3 regions of the Kitasatospora sp. NPDC085879 genome follow, and region 2 is predicted to be linked to each of the others. Evidence: riboswitches for the same ligand, from Rfam matches in the RefSeq annotation. Region 2 holds a riboswitch; each other region holds the start of a gene.
What was found. A riboswitch is a leader RNA that binds a small molecule or an ion and turns the genes downstream of it on or off. The one in region 2 is predicted to bind cyclic di-AMP.
Positions count from the first base shown of each region.

Region 1 (5,019 bases), on a different contig from region 2:
CCGGCCTGCCGCCAGCTCCAGTACATCAGACCGGAGCAGTCGAAGGCACGAGGGCCGGTCGATCCGTAGACGTACGGTGATCCGATCTTGCTGATCGCGGCGGCCAGGGCGGCGGCCGCGCGGTCGGAGGAGGGCGGCTGGTCGCCGAGGTCGAGGCGGTCGGCGCCGCGGGCCGCGCGGCGGGCCGCGTCGGCGGCGTCGGCGGTGGCCAGCCGGACGCGCTCGGCGGTGGTGAGGCCGCCGAGCAGGCGCTGGGCGTCGCCGAGCCGGCGGCGGACCTCGTCCTTGTGGCCGGCGAGGGAGCGGCGGACGTCCTCCAGCTCGGCGAGCTTGGCGCCGGCCTCGGCGCGGCGCTGGTCGATCCTGCGCTGGCGGTCGAGCACCTGGCGCAGGGTGTCGCTCTGCCGGGTGGCGGCCTGGTCGAGGGCGCGGGCCCGGGTGAGGTAGCCGGCCGGGTCGGACTCCAGCATCAGGCGGAAGGCCGGGTCGAGCCCGCCGTCGCGGTACTGCGCGGCGGCGGCGGTGGCGAGGTCGGTGTAGAGGCCGTTGAGCTGGTCCTGGCCGGCGGCGATCTGGTCCTGCAGCTGGCCGGCCTCGGTCTGCAGGCGCTTCTGGTCCTCCGCGGCGGCGTTCGCCCGCTCGCTGGCCTGCTCGGCCTCCTCGTAGAGCCGGTCGACCTTGGCCCTGACGTCGGCGGTCCGCCAGGACGGGTCGGCGGGCGCCGCGGGGGTGGCGTACGCGCCCGTGCCGACGGTGACGCCGACGGCCGTGGTCGCCGCGGCCGTGAGCAGCAGGGCCCGGGCGAGGGTGTGACCGCCCGGCAGTTGGGGGCGTCGGTGCGCGGACATGCGGCGGCGGCTCCGTTCCTGCGGCCGGACGGCCGCCGCCGCCCCGGTCGGGCGGCCGTCCTCGCGGACATCCGGGGGCAGACGTTAGCGAGTCACACCGATCTAGTCCAAACCCATCCATCATCGAATATCTGACCGCTAATCGGACATTATGGCGAGCATGGCGGGCGGGCAGCGACGACCGCGGGCCCGGCCCCCGTGGTGGGAGCCGGGCCCGCACGAGTCCGCCGGACGGGTCGTCACACCCGGATGATCGCCGAGATCGGCATGGCGGTGGCCGCGACGTAGCGGACGACCGCACCGGTGTGCGGCGCGTGGATCACCTGCCCGCCGCCCACGTACATGCCGACGTGGTGCCGGTCGCTGTAGTAGATGACCAGGTCACCGGGCTTGGCGTTGGCGATGTTGGTGCCGATGTTGGTGCCGGCGCCGGCCTGCGACTGCGAGGTGCGCGGGATGGAGACGCCCGCCTTGCCGTACGCCCACTGCATCAGACCGGAGCAGTCGAAGGTGCTCGGGCCTGTCGCGCCGTACACGTACGGGGCGCCCAGTGCGGACTTGACGGCCGCGATCGCCTTGGCGGTGTACGTACCCGACGGCAGGTCGACACTGCCGAGGTCGGGACGGGTGGTGTCCCGCGAGGCCCGGTCGGCGGACGTGCGCGCGGCGTCCGCGGCACGCTGCTCCGCGGCGGCGAGCTCGTCCTTCTCCTTCTGGGTGAGGGAGTTCAGCAGGGACTGGGCCTTGGCCAGCTTGCCCTGGAAGTCCTCCTTCTTGGCCTTGAGCGCGCGGGTGCTGGTGTCCAGCTCGGCGAGCTTGTGCTCGGCCTCGGCCTTCTGGCCGTCCAGCTTGGCCTGCTCGGCCTTGAAGGACTTCAGGGTGTCGGCCTGGGTCGCGCTCATCCGGCTGACCGCGCCGGCCTGGCCGAGGAACTCGCCCGGGTTGCTGGAGAGCATCAGCTTGACGGTGGGCGAGATGCCGCCGTCGCGGTACTGCTGGGCGGCGACCTCGGCGAGGCGGCCCTGGACGCCGCTGACCTGGTCCTGCTGACGCGCGACCTGGTCCTGGAGCGTGGTGACCTGCTTCTGCAGCTCCTGCTGCTTCTGCTCGGCCGCGAGGTACTGCTCGTTGGCCGCTTCGGCCTGATCGTTGAGCTGGTCGACCTGGGCCGCGACCTGCTCCTTGGTGGGTGCCGGGTCGGCGTGCGCACCGGTCTGCGAGGAGAGTGCCACCGCGGTGGCGGCTGCCGCAGTCAGGATCGATGCGCGGGTACGGCCGACGGGCTTGGGACGACGATGGGACGCCACGAAGGCGGACTCCTTCTTCCTCACACCGCCTACCGGGTGAGCTGACGGGTTCGGGCCGGAAGCATTGCCCTACGACGCCTCACGCCCGCCCCTGCCCGGTCGCGGCTTCCCGCGGCCCGGCCGGCGCGGCCGACCTGACGCCGATTCACCCCGGGGGAAACGTGGTTCCCCGGCTCCGTTCGACAGCACCCCCGCAGGGGTTCCCCGTGGACGGTCGGAACCGTCCAGCTGCGTCGCGGACTCGGCGGCGACCACCACCGTCACCCGGGTCGGGCGATCACTGTGCGGCGGTCCGTGGGGACGACCCTAGTAACCGATCCGTGATCCGTTCAAATCGTTGTCAGAAAATCGACGGGGAAATGTTGTCGTGAAAATGTGAGCACGACCGCCAGTGACCGAGAATCCACGCTCGGCTGACGAGATGTCACCCCGGGACGGACAAACACGACGCCCGGGCGTGTCGCAGATCACACAGTGATCACGACACGCCCGGGCGTGTCATGCGGCATCAGAAACGCCGCAGGTGAGGCTTATGTCCGAATTGCTACTGGATGGTCAGACGCGGCGGATCGTCTTGATCGGCAGGATGTCCGCGTCCATCACCTTCACCACGTCGCCGGTCCGCGGGGCGTGGACGACGAGGCCGTTGCCGATGTACATCCCGACGTGGTGCGCGTCCGAGTAGTAGATGACAAGGTCACCCGGCTGGGCGGCGGCCAGAGAGGGGACGCGGGTGCCGACGCTGGCCTGCGACTGTGAGGTACGCGGCAGCGACACGCCGGCCTTGGCGTACGCCCACACCATCAGACCGGAGCAGTCGAAGGAGTTCGGGCCGGTGGCGCCCCACACGTACGGGGTGCCGCGCTTGCCCATCGCAGCCTCGACCGCGACCGCGGCGTAGCCGGCGGCCGGCGGCAGGTTGGTCAGGTCGAAGCGGCTGGCGTCGCGCGAGGCGCGGTCGGTGCCCAGGATCGCGGCGCGCTCGGCGGCCGTCAGGGTGCTCAGCAGGCGCTGCGCCTCGGCGAGCTTCTTCTGGACGTCCGCCTTGGAGTCGTTCAGCACCTGGGTGGAGCGGTCCAGCTCGGCGAGGATGGCGGCGGCCTCCTGCTTCTGCTGGTCCAGCCGGCGCTGCTGGTCCCGAAGACCCTTCAGCGTGGAGGCCTGGGTGTCGGTGGCCTGCTCGTTGCTGGACGCCTTCTCGAGGTAGTTGTCCGGGTTCGAGGAGAGCATCAGCGCGACCGTCGGGTCGACGCCGCCGGTGCGGTACTGGTCGGCCGCCACCGCGGACAGGCCGGACGCCACCTGGGAGAGCTGCTCCTGGCTACGGGCGATCTGGTCCTGCAGCTGGTCGGCCTGCTTGCGGAGCTGGTCGGCCCGCTCCTTGGCGCCGTTGTACTTCTCGGCCGCCTGCTCCTGCTCCTCGAGCAGCTTGTCGACCTGGACCTTGACCTCGTCCTTGCTCGGCTTGGCCGGTGCGGCGTGCGCGCTGGCCTGCGCGGAGAGGGCGACCGCGGTCGCGGCGGCAGCGGTGAGCACGGATACCCGTGCGCGGCTCGGCTGCTTGGGACGGCGGTGGGAGGCCAAGGGTCTAGCTCCTTCTTCCTGCTGGACTCACCCGATCGAGTGGACGTCCGGAAAATAGGTTTGACGCCAGACCCTAGTGAAGATCCGTCCCCGGCGCCACTCCCGAGTTGGGCGAACTTGGCGCAGAGGCCACGATTTCACCACCCCGCCACAAGCCCGCCACCCGGCCCGCGCCGGGGGCCGACCGACCGTCAGGGCCGGGCGAGCCGGTTGAGCAGCAGAATCGACGCGACCGGACGCGCACCCGCCTTCCGCACGCCGTCCGCGACCTCGCGATCCGTGGAGACCACCACCACCGGCCGGCCCTGCGGCTCGGCCCGCACCAGGCGGCGGATCAGCTCGTCCGCGGTCTCCCCCGTGCGGCTGAAGCGCACCCGCACCCCGCGCGGCGGCGCCATGATCACCGGGACGTCCAGGTCCTGGCCGTCGAAGACGCAGGTCACCTCGGCCTGGGTGCGCTGCGCCAGCATGGCCAGACCGCCCAGCAGCCGCATCCGCTGCTGCTCCAGCGGCAGCGTCGGGTACCCGGTCTTGGTCACGTTGTAGCCGTCGACCACCAGGTGCACCTGAGGGATCGCCAGCAGCTGGTCGAGCAGTGCCGGGTCGTCCTCCGCCAGGCCGCGCCGCGCCACGTCGTGCGGGTTGGCCGAGCCCGGCTCGACCGCGTCCACCAGGTCGGCCGGCCGCAGCTGGGCCACCGGCAGCGCCAGCTCCCGCTGCAGCCCCTGCGCCGACTGGAGCACCGTGTCGAGCAGCAGCCGCAGCCGCATGTCCTCCACGCTGCGGCCCTCGCGCGCCGACCGCCGGCCGGCCTCGGCGGCCGTCTCCAGCTCGGTGATCCGGTGCCGCAGCCGGCGCGCCTCGCCGTCCGCCGCACTGCGTTCGGCCGCCGCCGCGGCGCGCGCCGCGTCCAGCTCCGTCTGCAGTTTGCGGGCCTCCGCCTGTGCCCGGCGGGTGTCGCTCTCCAGGCTCCGGACGCGCTTGCGCAGCGACTCCGCCTCCCGGCGCACCCCCTCCGACTCGGCGCGCTGCCGGTCCAGGTCCACCCGGGCGGCGGCGCGCACCTCGGCGAGTTCGGCCTGCAGCTTCTCCACCACCCGGGCGGCCTCGGCCGCGGCGCCCTCGGCGTCCGCCCGTTCGACCTCGTCGCCGGCCTCGGCCACCAGCCGGCTCCAGCCGGCCGGGCGCAGCAGGTAGGCGGCGGCGGCCACGTCCATCGGGTCGGCGGCTGCCGGGACGGCGCCGGACTCCAGCGCCTTGACCAGGTCCGGCTGGCCGAG
Region 1 is NZ_JBFBJZ010000003.1:216,381-221,399, reverse strand. Features, by position in the region: gene AB0P35_RS04230 (NlpC/P60 family protein) at 1-848, opposite strand, end outside; gene AB0P35_RS04225 (C40 family peptidase) at 1,088-2,155, opposite strand; cyclic di-AMP (ydaO/yuaA leader) riboswitch at 2,166-2,353, opposite strand; gene AB0P35_RS04220 (NlpC/P60 family protein) at 2,711-3,739, opposite strand; gene AB0P35_RS04215 (NYN domain-containing protein) at 3,931-5,019, opposite strand, start outside.
Region 1: linked by a shared signal. The riboswitch ahead of AB0P35_RS04225 (C40 family peptidase) and the one ahead of AB0P35_RS22555 (transglycosylase family protein) in region 2 are both predicted to bind cyclic di-AMP.

Region 2 (5,019 bases):
GAGCCGCCGCTGACCACGATCCGCCAGCCGGTCGAGGCGATGGCCACCGCCGCGGTGGACGCCCTGCTGGAGGAGGTCGGCGGCAACCCCGCGCAGCGCGCGGAGTTCATGTTCCAGCCGGAGCTCGTGATGCGCGGCTCCACCGGCGCCAGCGTGCGCTGACACCCCGCCACCCGGCCCATGGCCGGAGGCACACGGCTGCGGCCCCGGAGAGCTCTCTCTCCGGGGCCGCAGGCGTTCCCGGGGCCCGGTGTCCCCGACGCCCCCGGGCGGCGGTCCGGTCAGCCCTCCTCGACGGTGCGGTGCGGGCGGGCGGTGCGTTCGGCGTCGGCGGCGTCCCCGGTGCGGGCCTCGGTGCGCCGGCTGCGGGCCAGGTAGTCGCGGACGATGAGCTCGACCGCGTCCTGCGGGTTGCCCGCCCCGGCGGCCAGCATGACCTCGATCGCCAGATCGGCGTCCAGCGTGACGGTGACCTTCGCTGCCATGGCGACTCCTCAACTCCGTGGGAGCGTCAGCCTATCCGCGCGGGCAGGCCGATGCCCCGGAGCGGCGGGAGGCCGCTCCGGGGCATCGGAGGGGAGAGGAGCGCCCGGGCCGTGGGACCCGTGTACGGCCGACGGGCGCGGGGATGCCGGCGTGCGGGACGCCGGCACCGAGCCGGGATCAGACCCGGCCGGCGAAGTCCGGCGCCCAGTTGGCGATCGTCTGGACGCGGACACCGGCGCTCGGGTTGGCGGCCTCGACGTACTTGCCGTCACCGATGTACATGGCGACGTGGTGCACACCGGAGTTGGCACCGTTGCTGGACCAGAACAGCAGGTCGCCCGGCTGCAGGCTGTCCAGCGAGACGCGGGTGGAGTAGTCGGCCTGGTCGGCGGCGACGCGCGGGACGGAGATGCCCGCGGCGCGCAGCGCGGCCTGGGTCAGCCCGGAGCAGTCCCAGCCGCCGTTGCCGGTGCCGCCGTAGATGTAGGCCTGGCCCACCTTGGAGAGCGCGAAGTTGACCGCGGCGGCCTTGGAGCCGGTGGCGGTCTGCGCGGCCGGGGTGGTGGTGCTCGCCTTGACCGCCGTGGTGGCGGGCTTGGCGGCCGGCTGGGCGGCGGCCGGAGCGGCCTGGGCGGCCTGGGCGTGCTGCGCACCGGTGCCCAGGGACAGCTTCTGGCCCGGGTAGATGGTGTGCGGACCGCTGGTCAGGACCGACTTGTTGATCTCGTAGAGCTTCTGCCAGCCACCCTGGACGTGGTTGCGCTCCGCGATGGTCGACAGCCAGTCGCCGGCCCGCACGGTGTAGGTGGCGCCGTGGGAGCGGTTGCCCTGCCAGGACTTCTTGCCCTGCCAGGCCTTGCCGTCCTGGGAGGTGCCGGCGGAGGCGGTCGAGCCGCTGCCGGTGGAGGCGGCCGGGGCGGCCGGAGCGGCCGGCTTGGCGGCGGTGCTGCTGCCGGTGGAGGCCGCCGGGGCGGTGGTGGAGGCCGAGCCGCCGGGGTTGATCTCGGGGGCCGGACCACCCTTGGTCAGACCGGCCTTGACGGAGCAGACGGGCCAGGCGCCGGGGCCCTGGACGGCGAGGACCTTCTCGGCGATGGCGATCTGCTGGTCCTTGGTGGCCAGGTCGGCGCGGGAGGCGTAGCTGCCGCCGCCGAAGGAGGACCAGGTGCTGTTGGTGAACTGGAGGCCACCGTAGAAGCCGTTGCCGGTGTTGATGTGCCAGTCGCCGGAGGACTCGCACTGGGCGACCTTGTCCCAGGTGGAGACCGAGGCGGCGGAGGCGCTGCCGACGGCCAGCGACGGGATGGTGAGGCCGATGCCGACGACGCCGGTGGTGGCGAGAATGCGTCGGCCGCGCTTGGAGTTGATGGACAGCATGAAGCAGCGTTCCTCTCCCACGCCTGCGAGGTGAGCTGTCGGATTCGGGCTGGAGTTGCCCGGCCGCACGCACGGATTCCGGCGATCTCTCGCCGTTTCCGCGCGCGCGGCTTCACCCCAAGCCGGGGAGCGGCGCTGGACCGCTCCCGGGCGACTTACCTGGTTCCCCCGCCCCTGCCGAAGTGCGTTTCGCTTGCCAGTCGGACCGCCGGCAGGACTCGGCGTTCGGGCCAACTGGGTCCGTGTGACCACGAACGTGGGAGGACATTAGACAGAGTTAAGTTCAAACCGCAAACATGTGTGATGCCGGTCACAGGTGATCTTGGCGTAATTCATGATCGATTCCTTGATATCCCCGTGATCGACTTTCGCCGCTTTCGTGCAAATCCCGTCCGGGAAAACCGGCTTGTTTATGCTTCAGGCAGCGGGGGCCGGGCGGCGACCCGGGGGAGGGGTCGACCGGTCATGGACGAGCGCGACGGGCGCCGCGAGGCGGAGACCGACGGGATGTCGCGGAGGCCGGTCCCGCACCGCCGGGTGGGCCGGCGCCGGGTGCTGCTCTGGATCGGGATCTCCACCGCGGCGGTCGCGGCGGCCGGCGGCGAATGGGCCCGCCGGTCGCTCGCCTCCGAGGCGCATCCCGGCGCGTTCGGTGCCACGCCCTCCGAGGGCCCTGGCGGGGCCTCTGCCGGGCACACGCACGCCGCCCCGACCCCGGTCGACCCCTCGCCCTCCCCGGTCGATCTGACGGGCCGCCGCTGGTCCGACCCGGCCGGCTGGGGCGGCGCCGTCCCGGGCCCGAAGGGCGCCGTGCGGATCGCCGACCGCGTCCTGCTGGACGCCGACGCGACGGTCGGCTCGCTGCTGGTCGAGCCGGGCGGTTCGCTGGTCTTCGCGCCGGAGCGCAGCCTCACGCTCTCCTCGGCGGGCGGCGTCGAGGTCCGCGGCACCCTGGCGCTGGCTCCGGCGGAGGGTGCCGTGCACACCCTGCGATTTCCATCCGTGGACGAACGAACGTTCCGGGGCGGCGGCATGACGATGGTGGAGGGGGACACCGGGCTCTGGGTGACCGGCACCGGCTACCTCCGGCTGGACGGCGCCGCCAAGACCGCCTGGGCTCGCGCGGCGACCGCGCTCAAGGCCGGCGACACCGAGCTGAGCCTGGCCGAGCCGCCCACCGGCTGGCAGTCGGGCGACGAGCTGGCCGTCACTCCGACCGGACCCCCGAGCGAGGACGAATTCTCCACCCGATACGATCTGTGCACGATCAGACGGGTCGACGGCAGGACCGTCGTGCTGAGCGCACCCCTGGCCCACGCGCACCCGCGCGTCTCGGCCGGCGGCGGGGTCGCCGTCGGCGCCGAGGTGCTCAACCTGACCCGCAGCGTACGGGTCGAGGGCACCCCCCGGGGTCGCGCCCACGTCCACCTGACCAGCTCGCGGCGGGCCGATGTCCGGCACGCGGCGCTGCGCTGGCTCGGCCCGCGCCGGGCCGGCAAGGAGACCTGGAACGGCGCCCCGGTGACCGAGCCCGTCCTCGGCCGGTACGGGCTGCACTTCCACATGCTCGGCGACACCTCCCGCGGCACCGTCGTGGAGGGCGTGGTGGTCCGTGACTGCGGCAGCCACGCCTTCGTCCCGCACGCCAGCCACGGCATCACCTTCCGCAGCTGCATCAGCCACGACACCTGGGAGGACGCCTACTGGTGGGACGGCCCGCCGGACACCCGGACCCCGCAGGCACCCTCGGACGACATCACCTACGAGTCCTGCGTGGCCTCCCGCACGGTCTACGAGCCCGCCCCGCGCGGCTACCGGCTCACCGGCTTCGCACTCGGCGCCGGCACCGGCGGCACCGCCCGCGACTGCGTGGCCGTCGGCGTCCAGGGCGCCACCGGCGCCTCCGGCTACGAGTGGCCGGAGACCAGCGAGGGCGTCTGGACCTTCGAGCGCTGCCTGGCCCACAACAACCTGCAGAACGGCATCTTCGTCTGGCTGAACGCCCGTCACCACCACACCCTGGAGCGCTTCGTCGCCTACCACAACGGCGGCTGGGGCGTCGAGCACGGCGCCTATCTCAACGACTTCGACTACAACGGCGGTGTGCTGTACGGCAACGGCGCCGGGGGAGTGGCCGTGCACGCGCTCGGCCGGGAGAAGGGCACCGTCTTCGACGGCCTGCTGATCGACGCGGCAGGGCAGTCCGACTACGCGGTCGCCACGGCCAAACACCAGCTCGCCGGCGGCACGGTGACGATCAGTCGGAGCCGGATGACGGGCTACCGCAAGGCCGGGGTGGCCTTCCGCGCCACCCCGGACGGCCAGCCGGACGACATCGCCGTGCTGGACTGCTCCTTCGGCGGCAACGAGGTCTGGCTGGACCCGCAGTCCCCCCGCCCGGCCCGGATCGTCCTCCGCAAGGCCGGCGAGCGGCAGGCCGTCCAGCTGGAGCCGGGCCCGGGCAAGGCGGAGTGGAACGCCGTGGCGGCCCCCGCCACCGTGGACAGCCCGCCCCGGGCGGTCTCCGTCCCGGCGATCCGGCTCGCCGACGCCGCGGCACCGACCCGGCGGCTGCCGGTCTGAGGCCGGGGCGGGGGACGGGCGAGGGGCGAGACGGGGAACGCTGCAGCGAACGCGACACGGAACGCGGAGGGGCCCCGACCGGTGCGGTCGGGGCCCCTCCTGCGAGTTCACTGCGCGAGGCGGTGGCTCACGGCGCTCACTGCTCCGCCGCGGGCTCCTCGGCCTCGGCCTGCTCCTCGACCGGCGGCTGCGGCGGCAGCGCGGCCAGGTAGGTGGAGGCGATCAGCTGGCCGACCGTCGGGTAGGCGCCCAGCGGCGCGGCGCTCGGGCAGCCGGTCTGCTCGGCGGCCGTGGCCAGCAGCTCGGAGTCGGCCTCCGGGCCGATCACCAGCGGCGCCAGTGCGGGGCGCTCCGAACCGGTGGCCTTGAGGTGCTCGACCGCGGCGACGACCGAACCCGGGACGTCCAGGGCGGCGGCCACCACCGGCACGGCGAGGCGGGCGGCGAGCAGCACACCGGTGATCCCGGCGGCCGCGGCCGCGTCCTCGCCGCCGGAGACGGTCAGCACCACGCCGTCGGCGGAGGTCGCGATCGCGAACAGTCGGGCGCGGTCGGCGCGCGCCAGCCCGGCCT
Region 2 is NZ_JBFBJZ010000029.1:91,395-96,413, forward strand. Features, by position in the region: gene AB0P35_RS22545 (LacI family DNA-binding transcriptional regulator) at 1-162, shown strand, start outside; gene AB0P35_RS22550 (hypothetical protein) at 282-485, opposite strand; gene AB0P35_RS22555 (transglycosylase family protein) at 664-1,863, opposite strand; cyclic di-AMP (ydaO/yuaA leader) riboswitch at 1,869-2,097, opposite strand; gene AB0P35_RS22560 (hypothetical protein) at 2,329-4,446, shown strand; gene AB0P35_RS22565 (hypothetical protein) at 4,583-5,019, opposite strand, start outside.

Region 3 (5,019 bases), on a different contig from region 2:
TTGAACCACTGCGCCACCGGGTACGAGCCCATCTTCGCCATGGCGAGCGCGTTGCCCCAGTCGCCGGCCCGCAGGTCGTCGGCGGCCTGGTGCAGGGCCTTGCTGTCGAGGTCGACGTAGAAGCCGGCGCCGGGACCGGGGACGCGGCCGGTGCTTCGGTCGTGGCCGGTGGCGGCGGTCGCGGTCGCGGGCAGGCAGCAGACCGCTGCGACGGCGGCGAGGGCTGCGCTCGCGGCCGCGATTCGACGGCGTGGGCGGGACACGTGCGGCTCCTAGGGCTGGCGTGCGGGCTGCGCAGGGTGAGGGTGCGAGCCGCTCGTGGGAGCGCTCCCAAGCGCGAGGGAAGTTCTAGTCGGAGCCGTCCGCGGCGTCAAGGCTTCGCGCAGGCCGTTCACCCTGCTGAACTATGGGCCGACCGCGACGAAGCGTGGGCCGGGCGCAAGGGCCGCTCTATCGTCACCGTCCGCTCGCGTCCGTAGCATTGACGTGGTGTCAGGTTCGCGGCTGCGGTCTGGCCATGGATGCAACCGGTGTTCAGTGATGTGAACATCGAGACGGACGGCTGCGCCGACCTGTTCCGCAACGACCTCGGCGCGACCACCGCCGCATCACCAGGACCGGCGGCTTCACCGTCGCGTCCTACGGCTACGACCCGACCGGCGCGGACACCGTGGCGGCCGTGGACACCGCGGGTGCCGGCACCGGCCGGATCTGACGCCCCGGCACAGCGCGGCGCCGGCGGTCCCGGGCTCGTCGCCCGGGGCCGCCGGCGCCTGTGCGCGTGCGGTGCCGCGATTACTTGATCTTCAGGACCTGGCCGGGCTTGATGAGGTCCGGGTCCTGGCCGATGGTGCCCGAGTTGCCGTCGTAGACGGACTTCCAGCCGCCGAGCTTGTTCTTGTTGGAGATGTCGGAGAGCGTGTCGCCGGGCGCCACGGTGTAGGTGGCGGGCTCGGTCTGCTGCGGCGCCGGGGTGGCCGTGGCGGCCTCGGTCGCGGTGCTCGTCGAGGCGGGGGCGGCCGGGCCGGTCGGGGCGGTGGTCGGGTCGGTCGCCGTCGGCGCGCCGGTGGACGGGGCCGGGGTGACCGGCAGGCCGGTGATCGGGTCGATCGTCGGTGCCGTCGTGGTGTCCGGGGCGGGGGTGCCGGGGGCCGTGGTGCCCGGCGCCGTGGTCGTGGTGCCGCCCGGGACGGTCGGCGCGGTGGTGCCGGTGCCCGGCGCGGGGGGCGTGGTCGGGACCTGGCCCGGCGTCGGCGTGGTGGAGTTCGACTGACCGGGGGCGGTGGCTGCCGGGCCGGTGTAGTAGTCGTAGATCTCCTGGCTCGTCGTCCAGTACCACTGCCCGTCGACCTGATACCAGTACACGCCGTTCGCGTCCCGGCCCTGCATGCCGGTGAAGACCGGCGCCGAGGCACCGCGCTCGGCGGGCGTGGTGGTGGTCGGAGCCGGGGTCGTGGGGACGGTCGGCTCGACCGTCTCCGGCTTGCCCTCGCCGGTGAGGCCCGCGGTGGTGGCGCAGTGCCCCCAGGCCTTGGCGCCGCGGTCCGAGAGGACCCGCTCGGCGACGCTGATCTGCTCCTCCTTGCTGGCCCGGTCGGGCGTGGAGGCGAACTTGTCGCCGCCGTACGCGACCCAGGTGCGGAGGTCGAGTTGGAGCCCGCCGTACTCGCCGTTGCCGGCGGCCTTCCCCCAGTTGCCGGCGGTGGCGCACTGGGCGACGGCGTCCCAGGTGGTGACCGGGGCGGCGTGGGCGCCCGTGGCGGTGAGCAGGGGGATCGCCAATCCTGCGCCTGCCACGCCGGCGACCGCGACGGCACGCTCGGTCTGGGTGGGGCGGCGGTGACGGCCCGAGCCGATGAAACCCATCAGTTCCCTCTCCGCACGCCTGCGAGGTGAGCTGTCGGGTTCGGACCGGGAGGTGGCCCGGCCGCGCTGAGGCGGCTTCACCCCTAGCCGTGTGGGGCCGGCGTCGAAACGTGGGTCCCCCGTCCCTGCCCAAGGTCTGGTCGGTGACCCGGTGGACGCGGTGGGCAGGGTTCGGCGTGCCGCGTCTTGGGTGCCCGTGCTGTCGGGCTGAGGTGGACATTAGAGGGATCGTCACCGCGATAACAAGCCAGCATCCCGAACATCACACAATCATCACGAGTGCTTCGGTGCCACATGCGCGTATTTCGGCCGCCCGCCCCGGTGTGCGCCACCGCCCGCCGGGGCGCCGCCGCAGGTCGGAGGGGATGCCGTACCGGCCTGACGTGTCCGCGACGGCGAGCCTCGGACGAATTCCCGGGAATTCCCTGGGAATTCCTCCGGGGAAAATGCGCGGACGCCGACCGGTGTCGGTGGGGTGAAATGCCGACTGCCGCCCCGCCGCGGTCCGCCGCCGTGCCCCGCCCGGACGATCACGGCACGAACGGATCGCCCCGCCGGGGCGGAGTGGAAGGTTCGGGTCCGCCACGGGGTCCGACCCCGGCCCTCGTTCGTGTCGGAACGGGCCGAGGGCGCCGACTGTCCGCTCACCCCTCGGCGGGCCAGCAGGCCAGCACCGCCGCGGCCTCCTCCGCGGTCAGCGGCCGGTGACCGATCGCCACGTCGTCCTCGTCGAAGGAGCACTCCGCGTACAGCAGCAGCACCGACCGGCCGTCCTCCTCCCGCAGCACCGCGCGGCGCCCCAGATCGCCCTGGGCGGACCACTCCACGTACCGCAGCGGGCCGCACCGGACGCTGATCCGGTCCACCCGGGAGCCGTCCGGCGGGAGCAGGCCGGCGATCGACCCCGCCGAGGAGGGCGCCCAGCGCTCCGGCGCCTCCGTGATCCGGACCACCTCGTCGACCGAGACCCGCACCCAGGCCGCGCCCGGGCGTTCGTCCGCCACCGCCAGCGGGGTGCAGCGGACCAGGGCGTGCGCCGGCAGTTCCTCCGGATGGTCGGGCGTGCCGTTCGCCGCCGTCGCGGCCGGGGTGAACAGGCACCAGAACGGCCCGTCCACGAGCAGCGGCCCGTCCAGGCCGATCATCCGCCGCTCGCCGGCCACCGGCAGCCGGTCGGTCGGGACGATGCCCCGGCCGTCGTACGGCGAGTCGGTGGGGTCGGGATCGGGCCAGTGGACGAGGGTGGTGCCGGCCGCGCCCGCCCACTCCGGCACGGGCGAGGCGGACCAGGCGCGGCGCGGCGTGCAGCCGCAGCCGGCGCCCGCCACGGAGACGATGACGGTCATGCACCGCATGGTGGCAAAGCCGCCGGCGCCCCCGGCCGGCGGGGCCCGGGCGGGCCGCTTCGCTCGGATCCCGGTGGGCCGTCACACCGCCTTCGCGGCCGGCTCCGGGGCGGGCACCGCCTGCTCGGCCGCCGGTCGGCCGCGCAGGCCGAGGAAGACGGCGAGGGCGGCGAGCAGCACGGGGACGGCGACCACCCGCAGGCCGACGGCCATGCCGGCGGTGAACTCGGCCGGGCCGTGGGCGGTGCCGCCGCCCGTACGGGAGGCGAGCACGGTGCCGACCACGGCGACCCCGAGGGCCGCGCCGAGCTCCCGCGCCGCGGTGTTCAGCCCGGCGCCCAGACCGGCCTGCCCGGGCGGGAGTTCGGAGACCACCGCGTGGGTGAGGCCGGGCGCGGACAGGCCCATACCGGCCGAGAGCAGCAGCAGCCACAGCGCGTAGACGGGGTACGGGGTGCCGGGCCCGGCGCTGGAGACACCGAGCAGACCGGCCCCGATCAGCGCCAGTCCGGCGCCCGCCACCGGCCGCACCCCGTGCCTGGCCTGCAGCCGCCCGGCGAACCGCGGCACCAGGGCCATGCCGACGGTCAGCGGCACGATGGCGAAGCCGGTGCGGGCCGCCGAGTACCCCTTGGCGTACTGCAGGAACTGCGAGTTGACGAAGAACAGCGCGAAAAGGCCGAAAAACGATGCTGCCGTGCCCAGAACGGCGGCCCGCAGCCGCCGGGAGCGGAACACCCGCGGATCGATCAGCGGCCGCCGGGCCGCCAGGCCGTACCCGGTGAAGGCGGTCAGCAGCGCCGCGCCGACCGCGAATCCGGCCAGGACGGGAGCCGAGGCCCAGCCGTGCGAGGGGCCCTCGATGATGCCGTAGAGCACCGCGGCGGTACCGCCGATGAGCAGGGCCGAGCCGGCCGGGTCGGGCGTGGAGTCGTGGCGCGGCAGATCGGGGACGGTGCGCAGCACGGCCGCGGCGAGCAGCCCGGAGAGCGGGAGCATCGCCCAGAACAGCGCCGGCCAGGGCAGGAACTGGGCGGTCAGTCCGCCGCCGACGTTCCCCGCCAGGCCGCCGAGGCCGACCGCCAGTGTCCAGGAGGCGAGGGCCTGCACGCGCCGCTCCGGGCCGGCCAGGTGGACGAGGACCGCCATGGTGGCGGGCATGATCAGCGCGGCGCCTGCGCCGGAGACCGCGCGCCCGGCGATCAGTGCGGCGACCGAGCCGAGGGAGCCACCGGCCGCGCTCAGGCAGGCGCCGGCGGCGAACAGGGCGAGGCCGGCGAGCAGCGCCCGCCGCCGGCCCCAGCGGTCGCCGCAGGCGCCGGCCGGGATGAGCAGCCCGGCGAAGACGATGACGTACGCGTCGACCGTCCACAGCAGTCCGTCCGAGGAGGGGTGCAGGGCGGAGGCGGCGAGCTGAGGGATCATCAGGTTGATCGCCGCGACCATGCTCTGGGCGACGAGCACGCAGGCGCACATCGCGAGCAGGGTGGACCGGCGCAGGGCCGGCGGGGTGTTTTCGGGCATGGGCAGGTGGGCTCCTTCCGGAGCGAGGGTGTGTGGGTTCCCGTCCACCGTAGGCCGGTGCTTGGATTGCTTCCAGTGCATGTTTCGCACGGAAGGAATGCACGGAATGCAATCGGGAATGGACCTCAACCTGCTGGTCGCGCTGGACGTCCTGCTGGAGGAGCGCAGTGTGTCGGGGGCGGCGGCCCGGCTGCACCTGTCCGAGCCGGCGACGAGCCGCACCCTGGGCAGGATCCGCCGGGCGCTCGGTGATCCCGTGCTCGTCCGGGCGGGCCGGTCGATG
Region 3 is NZ_JBFBJZ010000002.1:70,677-75,695, forward strand. Features, by position in the region: gene AB0P35_RS02030 (glycoside hydrolase family 6 protein) at 1-263, opposite strand, end outside; gene AB0P35_RS02035 (transglycosylase family protein) at 796-1,866, opposite strand; cyclic di-AMP (ydaO/yuaA leader) riboswitch at 1,867-2,019, opposite strand; gene AB0P35_RS02040 (hypothetical protein) at 2,511-3,212, opposite strand; gene AB0P35_RS02045 (MFS transporter) at 3,294-4,736, opposite strand; gene AB0P35_RS02050 (LysR family transcriptional regulator) at 4,834-5,019, shown strand, end outside.
Region 3: linked by a shared signal. The riboswitch ahead of AB0P35_RS02035 (transglycosylase family protein) and the one ahead of AB0P35_RS22555 (transglycosylase family protein) in region 2 are both predicted to bind cyclic di-AMP.